2 regions of the Streptomyces clavifer genome follow, and region 1 is predicted to be linked to the other one. Evidence: riboswitches for the same ligand, from Rfam matches in the RefSeq annotation. Region 1 holds a riboswitch; the other holds the start of a gene.

What was found. A riboswitch is a leader RNA that binds a small molecule or an ion and turns the genes downstream of it on or off. The one in region 1 is predicted to bind cobalamin.
Region 2: linked by a shared signal. The riboswitch ahead of cobN (cobaltochelatase subunit CobN) and the one ahead of OG927_RS35115 ((2Fe-2S) ferredoxin domain-containing protein) in region 1 are both predicted to bind cobalamin.

What each region holds. Positions count from the first base shown of each region.
Region 1 covers NZ_CP107794.1:307,215-311,418, forward strand. Annotated here, with positions in the region: gene OG927_RS35105 (GHMP family kinase ATP-binding protein) at 1-357, opposite strand, end outside; cobalamin riboswitch at 699-899, opposite strand; gene OG927_RS35110 (ferric reductase-like transmembrane domain-containing protein) at 1,236-2,225, shown strand; cobalamin riboswitch at 2,377-2,499, shown strand; gene OG927_RS35115 ((2Fe-2S) ferredoxin domain-containing protein) at 2,602-2,967, shown strand; gene OG927_RS35120 ((2Fe-2S)-binding protein) at 3,043-3,729, shown strand; partial or broken gene OG927_RS35125 (SAM-dependent methyltransferase) at 3,804-3,941, opposite strand; gene metE (5-methyltetrahydropteroyltriglutamate--homocysteine S-methyltransferase) at 4,068-4,204, opposite strand, start outside.
Region 2 covers NZ_CP107793.1:3,933,185-3,937,388, reverse strand. Annotated here, with positions in the region: gene cobN (cobaltochelatase subunit CobN) at 1-1,810, opposite strand, end outside; cobalamin riboswitch at 1,843-1,984, opposite strand; gene OG927_RS16975 (cobalamin biosynthesis protein CobG) at 2,114-3,418, shown strand; gene OG927_RS16970 (precorrin-8X methylmutase) at 3,465-4,091, shown strand; gene cobJ (precorrin-3B C(17)-methyltransferase) at 4,088-4,204, shown strand, end outside.

The sequences.
Region 1 (4,204 bases):
GCCCGTGCCCAGGCGCCGGACCACCCGGTGCCGGCCACTGAGGTGGAGGGCGAACTCATCGAGGAACACGCTGTCGGCCCGCTCGATCTCCGCAAGGACGGCGAGGACCACCTGCTGGTCGTAGGGAAGGGCGAAGAGCTGGAACAGGCAACGCAGCGTGGCGACGATGTCGGCGGTCGAGCTCGCCATCCCCACACCCACCCGGAGGTCGGAGTGGGTGCTCCAGAGGCCGGTCGGCAGCGTGAGCCCGTAGTGGTCCAGGAAGAGGCGGGCCGCCGTAGCGGACTTGACCGCGAGCACCGATGGGTCCGGTGGGTCGGTGCCCGGTGTGAAGTGGACCCAGGAGTGGCGGTCCACGGGAAAGGACACCAAAGCTATGTCCGGTGCGGCGGCCGCGCGAAGAGGGCCCTGGTACAACTCACCCAAGGTGCCGTGGCAGACGCCCGACACGGTGGGGCGCGCCGGACTGTGCTTCTCGCGGGGTTCCCCGGCGTGGGGCAGCGCTGCTCCCCCCGGATACACCGGCGGTGAACGATCGGTCCCATGGCGGGGGTGACAGGTCATACGCACGGTCGTCACATCGCTCTCCTCCTGGTCACGAGCCATCAACACCGACCGGGGAGGAGACGCGGCAATGCTGTGCCGTGCAACCGTCCGTACCGCCAACCCAGTCCTCGAGGTCACCGAGCACAGCCCGTGCAAGCACGGGCGCAGTGGCAGGTCTCCGGACTCGTGGGCGCACCTACCGGAAACCGGGGCACGTAGCAGCCGTCGCCTCTGCCGGATCTCCACGGATCCGGTGGTGCGACGGCTCTTCCTCCCACTCACCGTTGCGGGACAGTCCCGGACTCTCACCGGGTTCCCTCTTGCGTCGCGACACCGGACATCCGGATGGCTATGCGCCGCGAACCGACTGCGGAGCCCACAGTAGGTGCGCTCGCGGCGTCGCGACAGAGGCACACGGAGGGTTGTCCAGATGCGGTGGGTTACTGGACAGCGCTGAGGGACGTCTGAGGACGGAGCGATCGAGGAGACTGCGGTGGCGTCCTTCTCCGCTCTTCTCCTGCCGGAAGTCCGCAAGGACGGAACGCCCACCGGGCAGGGATGAGGCCAAGGGCCGCCTCGGTGTTCTGGCCGGAATGAGCCTCGCTGCCTCCGGCGTCTCAAGCGACACTGATCTCTCCTACGACACATGCGCACCGCCCTTCGGCGGCCGGTGCCTGAGGGGCCCAGGGATGCTGTCAGAGACGACGCCGGATGACGAAGGGACGCCTGAACCGCCCGCCCGCGACCGGCGTGCCGCAGGCCGTGTCACCCTGCGCGCCGACCTGTGGGCCGTGCTGCCCGAGGCGGGTGTCGCGTTCGCCGTCACGGCGGCGGTGTTCGTTCTCCTGTACGTGCGTGTGGAGTCGGGTGACTCCGCGACGGTGGCGGTCATGCCGTTCATGGCCGATGCCGGAACGTACTGGATGTACCTGCTGAGCCAGGCGTTCGGCTGGTCGGCGTTGTTGTGGGCATGGGGCACGGTCATGCTCGGACTGCTCTTGTCCGGGCAGCGCCCTGCCTGGCTGCCCGGATCCCCCCAGGCATTGGAGCGCTGGCACCGCACCACGAGTCTGACCACGATGGCGTTGATGTTCGCGCATGCGCTGATGTTCGCGGCTGAACTCGTCCGGTACGAGGCCGCACTGGGGTGGGCGGAGCGCCTGTGGGTGGGCTTCGCGGACTCGTTCGTGCCTGGCTGGTACGACTCGGGAACCGGCCGGATCGCCATTCCGATCGGGCAGGGAGCCCTGTACCTCGCGATCCCGCTCGGCCTGCTCTTTTACGTCAGGCATCGCATCGGCGCCAACACCTGGCGTCGGCTGCACCGTTTCGTGATCGTCGTGTATGTGCTCAGCGTGTGGCACACGCTGTTGTACGGCACGAACGTCTGGTACGGCGAGTGGCCGCGTACGGTGCTGTGGCTGCTGCAACTGCCGGTCGCCGTCCTGCTGGTGGTGCGGTTGACACGGCCGGCCCGGCGGGCGGAACGGCTCAGCCCCTCAGGGTGGCGGTCGGGCAGAGCGTCCATGCCGGGCTGGGCGCTCCGGGCCGCGGGACGCGTGGCTGCAGCGGCCGTCGTCCTCGGGCTGGTCGCCGTGGTGGCTTCGGGTCACGATGGAGGGCGGGAGCGACCGGCCGAGGCGCCCTCGACCGCCCCGCATGCCCCGGAGGGCGAGTGAGGGGAGCGGTGGACCGCGGATCCCGGAGAGGGCGCCCACCCTCGGACAGCGGCGACCGGACGAACGACCTGTCAGCTGACCGGTGCTCCCGGCGGCCGCGGTGGGAGTTCGTCGGATGCGATGATGGCCCGTGACAGGGCGACGGCGGTCCGAGGAAGCCGGTGAGATTCCGGCGCGGTCCCGCCACTGTGATCGGCGAGCGGATCCCGGCAATTCCACTGCCCACGTGGGTGGGAAGGACGGGACGAGCACTGACCCGAGAGCCAGGAGACTCACGCGGTCGCCTCCTCCACGAACGCCGGGGCGGAGCTCCCCGGGGAGAGAGCGGTTCAGCGTGCCTGAAAAGCCGGACGAAGGAACCTCGGACCACTCCGCTGTGGCAGGAAAGGCGGCCGAGCCGGTTCCGTGCCGGATCGTCGTCTGCCGGGACTGTTGCTGCGGCACCGCCAAGGTGAGCGGAATCGATCACGCAGCGCAGACGGCGCGTCTGCGTGCCGAGGCCCCTGTACGTGTCTCCGCCTGCCTCGACGTGTGCGACCAGGCCAATGTCGTCGTGGTGCAGCCCTCCGCTGTCGGCCGGGCAGCCGGTGCCCGGCCGGTATGGCTGGGGCTGGTGAATGATCCCCGAGCGACCGAAGACATAGCGGCCTGGGTACGTGCCGGTGGTCCTGGTGTAGCTCCGCGACCGGAGATTCTCGATCTGTACGCCTGCCTGCCGCCGAGGCGCCGCACGAGCGCCTGAGATGTCGCTCGCATCGATATTGCTTCGTCCAGGCCGCCCCTGCAGGGTGCCCTTTCTCCCAAGGAGGCAATCCCCGTGAGCGAACCCGTTCGCGCACCCGCGGCCGTTGTGGCAGCGGCTCTGGACGATGCGGCATCCATCGGCGGCTTCTTCGCCCTGCGCGTCGGAGGCGGCGACGAAGGCTGGCGTCCCGTGGACCACTTCTACAGCCGCGGCTTCACCGACCTGTCCACCGCCGTCGCCACCCGATACCGCACCGACGAGTTGCGCGTCGGAGTCTCCATCGCTCACCTCGGACACGCTGCCCGTCTCTGGTCGCCGGCCCTGGCCTGTGCGCTCCTGGGCGGAGTCGTCCCAGACTTCGGCGCATTGCAGCGCGCTGACGACAGCTCGCAGCTCAGGCTGCCCGAGCCCGCCGGCTGGCACGTCGACCCGCTCCCGGACATGACCGGAACTCTGTACGCCCAGGTGATGCACCACCTGGACGCTCTTCGCGCCGGCCTGCGGGTCAAGGTCGCTCCACGCCTCCTCGACGGTAACGCAGCGTCCGCGTTGGCCGGTTCTGCCGGCGTGCTGCTGGCTGCCCATCCACACCTGCGTGGTCCGCTCAGCGCACTCGTGCCGGAGCTGCTCAGCAGGGGTCGGCTGGCCGGAACAGGGCACCTGACCGGGCCTGGCCTGACCTTCCGCCGTCGTAGCTGCTGCCTCTACTACCGCACTCCGACAGGCTCGCAGTGCGGGGACTGCTGTTTCGCGGCCTGAACCAGGCTATCCGCCATGATGGAGGCGACCGCAGCCCGCCTGGGTACGCACGCCCTGGTGGCATTCGGTCGACTGGCCTTAGCATGCGAGCCCTTGCCTAGAACGAAGAAGGCATCCGCTCTGCGCATGGCCTTGACGGCGGCCAACGTCAGATGGTCGGGGTCACCGGCTCCGATGCCGATGACCTGAAGCTGCCGGAGCTCGGTACTCATCCGGTGGTATTCCTCCCATGAGGCGTCCTGGCCTTCAGCAGACCGCAGATATCGCTGCGGCTGTGCACTGCGTGCTGCGCCGTTGCCGGGGCGCCTGCGGGCGCCCCGGCCTTCGGAGCCCTCCGATCAGGAGGTGGGCAGTTCGCCTCGGACCGTGCGGGCCGCTGCCACGAGGTTCTCCAGGGACGCCTTGGTCTCGGACCAACCGCGGGTCTTGAGACCGCAGTCCGGGTTGACCCACAGCCGCTCCGCCGGGATGGCCT
Region 2 (4,204 bases), on a different replicon from region 1:
CGTGCTCGTCCAGGAGTTGTTCCAGTCGGGCGATGTCGCCGTAGCTGTCGGCGCGGGCCATCGGCGGCACGAGGTGGTCGACCAGGGTGGCGTGCACCCGGCGCTTGGCCTGGGTGCCCTCTCCCGGGTCGTTCACCAGGAACGGGTAGACGAGGGGGAGGTCGCCGAGCGCCGCGTCGGGGCCGCAGGCGGCGGACAGGCCGGCGTTCTTGCCGGGCAGCCACTCCAGGTTGCCGTGCTTGCCGAGGTGGATCATCGCGTCGGCGCCGAAGCCGTTGTCGTCGGCGGACGCGGCGATCCAGCGGTACGCGGCCAGGTAGTGGTGCGAGGGCGGCAGGTCCGGGTCGTGGTAGATCGCGATCGGGTTCTCACCGAAACCGCGCGGCGGCTGGATGAGGATCAGGAGATTGCCGCGGCGCAGGGCGGCGAGCACGATGTCGCCCTCGGGGTTGCGGGACCGGTCGAGGAACATCTCGCCGGGGGCCGGGCCCCAGTGGTGCTCGACGGCCTCGCGGAGCTCGGCGGGCAGTGTGGCGAACCAGCGGCGGTAGTCGGCGGCGGGGATGCGGACCGGGTTGCGGGCCAGCTGCTCCTCGGTGAGCCACTCCTGGTCGTGGCCGCCGGCCTCGATCAGTGCGTAGATCAGCTCGTCGCCGTCGCCGGAGACCAGCCCGGGGATCTCCTCCTCGGGCCCGAAGTCGTAACCCTCGGCCCGGAGCCTGCGCAGCAGGGCGACGGCGCTGGCGGGGGTGTCGAGACCGACCGCGTTGCCGATGCGGGAGTGCTTCGTCGGGTAGGCGGACAGGACGAGCGCGATCCGCTTCTCGGCGGCCGGGATGTGGCGGAGCCGGGCGTGCCGTACGGCGATTCCGGCGACCCGGGCCGCGCGCTCGGTGTCGGCGACGTAGGCGGGCAGGCCGTCCTCGTCGATCTCCTTGAAGGAGAACGGCACCGTGATCAGGCGGCCGTCGAACTCCGGCACCGCGATCTGGGTGGCGGCGTCCAGCGGGGAGACGCCCTCGTCGTTCTCCTCCCAGGCGGCGCGGGGGCTGGTGAGGCAGAGCGCCTGGAGGACGGGCACGTCGAGGCCGGTGAGGGCGCCGGCGTCCCAGGACTCGTCGTCGCCCCCCGCGGAGGCGGTGGCGGGCTTGGTGCCGCCGGCGGCGAGGACGGTGGTCACGATGGCGTCGGCGGCCCGGAGTTCGTCGATGAGCTCGGGCTCGGGGGTGCGGAGCGAGGCGACGTACAGCGGGAGGGGGCGGGCCCCGGCGTCCTCCACGGCGGCGCAGAGCGCTTCCACGAAGTCGGTGTTCCCGCTCATGTGGTGGGCGCGGTAGTAGAGCACCGCGATGGTGGGCCCGGTGACGCCCTCACGGGTCTTCCGCTCCAGCGGGCCCCACGCGGGGGCCGGGGCGGGCGGCTCGAAGCCGTGGCCGGTGAGCAGCACCGTGTCGGAGAGGAACCGGGCGAGCTGTTCCAGGTTGGCCGGGCCGCCGTGCGCGAGGTAGGCGTGCGCCTCGGCGGCGATGCCGATCGGGACGGTGGACGCGGCCATCAGCTGGGCGTCCGGGGCCTGTTCACCGGTCAGCACGACGACGGGGCGGCCGGTCGCCAGCACCTGGTCGAGCCCGTCCTGCCAGGCGCGTACGCCGCCGAGGAGACGTACGACGACGAGGTCGGTGCCGTCCAGCAGCGCGGGAAGGTCCTGGAGCGGGAGCCGGGACGGGTTGGCGTACCGGAAGCCGACAGGTCCACCGGAGGCACGGGCGCTCAGCAGGTCGGTGTCGGACGTCGACAGGAGCAGGATCATGCGGGGTCAGGCCTTCCTCGGGGTGTCCACGCCCCGGGCGGTGTCGGACGGCAGGAGTTCCTGACTCGCCCGGTCGTGGACCGGGCTCACAGTGGCGGGACCGCGCCGGAATCTCACCGGGCTTCCTCCCATGTCGCCGTCTGGCGATGGCGGACCGAACGGACCGCCGCTAGGCATAGTAGGCCGCAGGTGGGCGGGTGTGACCAGGGCCCCTGACGCGGCTGGGCCGGGATGGGGCGCGGCCCCGCCGGGATGTCCTGCAGCTCACAGTGACCGCAGGGCTGTGCCACGGTCACGGTGGGTATGCTCGCCGCCATGTCCGCATCCTCCAGTTCGCCCCGGTCTCCGGGCGACGCGTGTGCCCGGAGCAGTGGTGACGCCTGCCCCGGGACACTGCGTCTGCACCGTGCGGACGACGGTGCGCTGGCGCGGGTCCGCATACCCGGCGGGGTGCTGACCGCGGCCGGGGCGGACACGCTCCTGGACGCCGCACTGCGGCTGGGCGACGGTGAGTTGCATCTCACGTCGCGCGGCAACGTCCAACTGCGCGGCCTCGCCCCGGACTGCGGTCCGGAACTGGCCCGGCTGCTGAGCGGGGCCGGACTCCTTCCCTCCGAACGCCACGAGCGGGTACGCAACTTCGTCGCCTCCCCCCTCTCCGGTCTCGACGGTCTCGGGTCCGCGGACGTCGGGCCGTGGCTGACCGAGCTCGACCGGCTCGTCTGCGGCAGCGACCGCGCCGCGGACCTCTCCGGCCGGTTCCTCTTCGCGCTCGACGACGGCCGCGGAGACGTCGACGCCCTCGGCGCCGACCTCGCCCTGCTGGCCCGTACCGGCGAGACCGCGTTGCTGCGCGTCGGACCCACGGACGCCGTCCTCCGCCTGCCGGCCGACGACGGCCCGCGTGCCGCCCTCCTCGCCGCCGGGGCGTTCCTGGACGCGGCCCGCCCGACCGGGGCCTGGCGGGTGAAGGACCTGCCCGACGACGAGGCGTCCGCCCTGTCCGGCGCCGTCGTCCGACGCCTGCGGGACGCCGGGATCCCCGCCGCGCCGGACCGTCACCCCCGCCCGTCCGGCGCCCGCCCCCCGGCCCCCGGGCCCGTGCGGGGCCGGGGCCACGAGGTCGCGCTCTCCGTCGGCGTACCGCTGGGGCGGCTGGACCGGGAGCAGTGGCGGCTCCTGTCGGGCTCCGGCGAGCTGAGGCTCACCCCGTGGCGCGGCGCCGTCGTCTCCCGCGTCGTCCCCGAGCGGGTGGACGGCCTGCTCGGCGCCCTCTCCGGGGCCGGGCTGATCGTCGGCCCGGGCTCCGCGTGGGCCGGTGTCGGGGCGTGCATCGGGCAGCCCGGCTGCGCGAAGTCACTGGCCGACGTACGGGCCCAGGCGGGGGCCGCCGTCGGACCGGCGGGACGGCTCCCTGTGTACTGGTCCGGGTGCGAACGCCGGTGCGGCCATCCGCACGGGGAGTGGATCGACGTGGTCGCCACCCCCGCAGGACACCGGATCTCCCATGTGCGGGGGGACCGGACCACCCCGGCGGCGACCGTCCGGGACGACCCGGCCGCGCTCGCCGCCGCCGTGGCGGCGGCACGCGACGCCCGTACCGCCTGACCACCCAGTACCCGAAGCACCCCTGAAGAAAGAAAGCGACAGCACTGTGCACCAGTACGAGAAGGACGGACCGGCGATCTACCGCCAGTCCTTCGCCACCATCCGCGCGGAGGCGGATCTGGCCGGGCTGCCCGCCGACGTGAGCCAGGTCGCCGTCCGCATGATCCACGCCTGCGGCATGGTCGATCTCGTACGCGATCTCGCCTTCTCGCCGAACGCCGTGGCCGACGCCCGCGCGGCGCTCCGCTCCGGTGCGCCGATCCTGTGCGACGTGGCCATGGTCGCCAGCGGTGTCACCCGCAAGCGCCTGCCCGCGGACAACGACGTGATCTGCACCCTGTCCGACCCGGCCGTCCCCGGGCTGGCCGCGAAGCTCGGCACCACCCGCAGCGCCGCCGCCCTGGAGCTGTGGCGCGACCGGATGGAGGGGGCCGTCGTCGCCGTCGGCAACGCACCCACCGCGCTCTTCCGCCTGCTGGAGATGATCGAGGACGGTGCTCCCCGCCCGGCCGCCGTCATCGGTGTGCCGGTCGGCTTCATCGGGGCCGCCGAGTCCAAGGAGGCCCTGGCCGTCCACACGTCCGGCCTGGAGCACCTGATCGTGCGCGGCCGGCGCGGCGGCAGCGCCCTGGCGGCCGCCGCCCTCAACGCGATCGCCAGCGAGGAGGAGTGAGCGTGAGCGAGCAGCAGAGCACCGGAGGCACCGGGCGGCTGTACGGTGTCGGGCTCGGCCCCGGTGACCCGGCCCTGATGACCGTGCGGGCCGTACAGATCATCGCCGAGGCC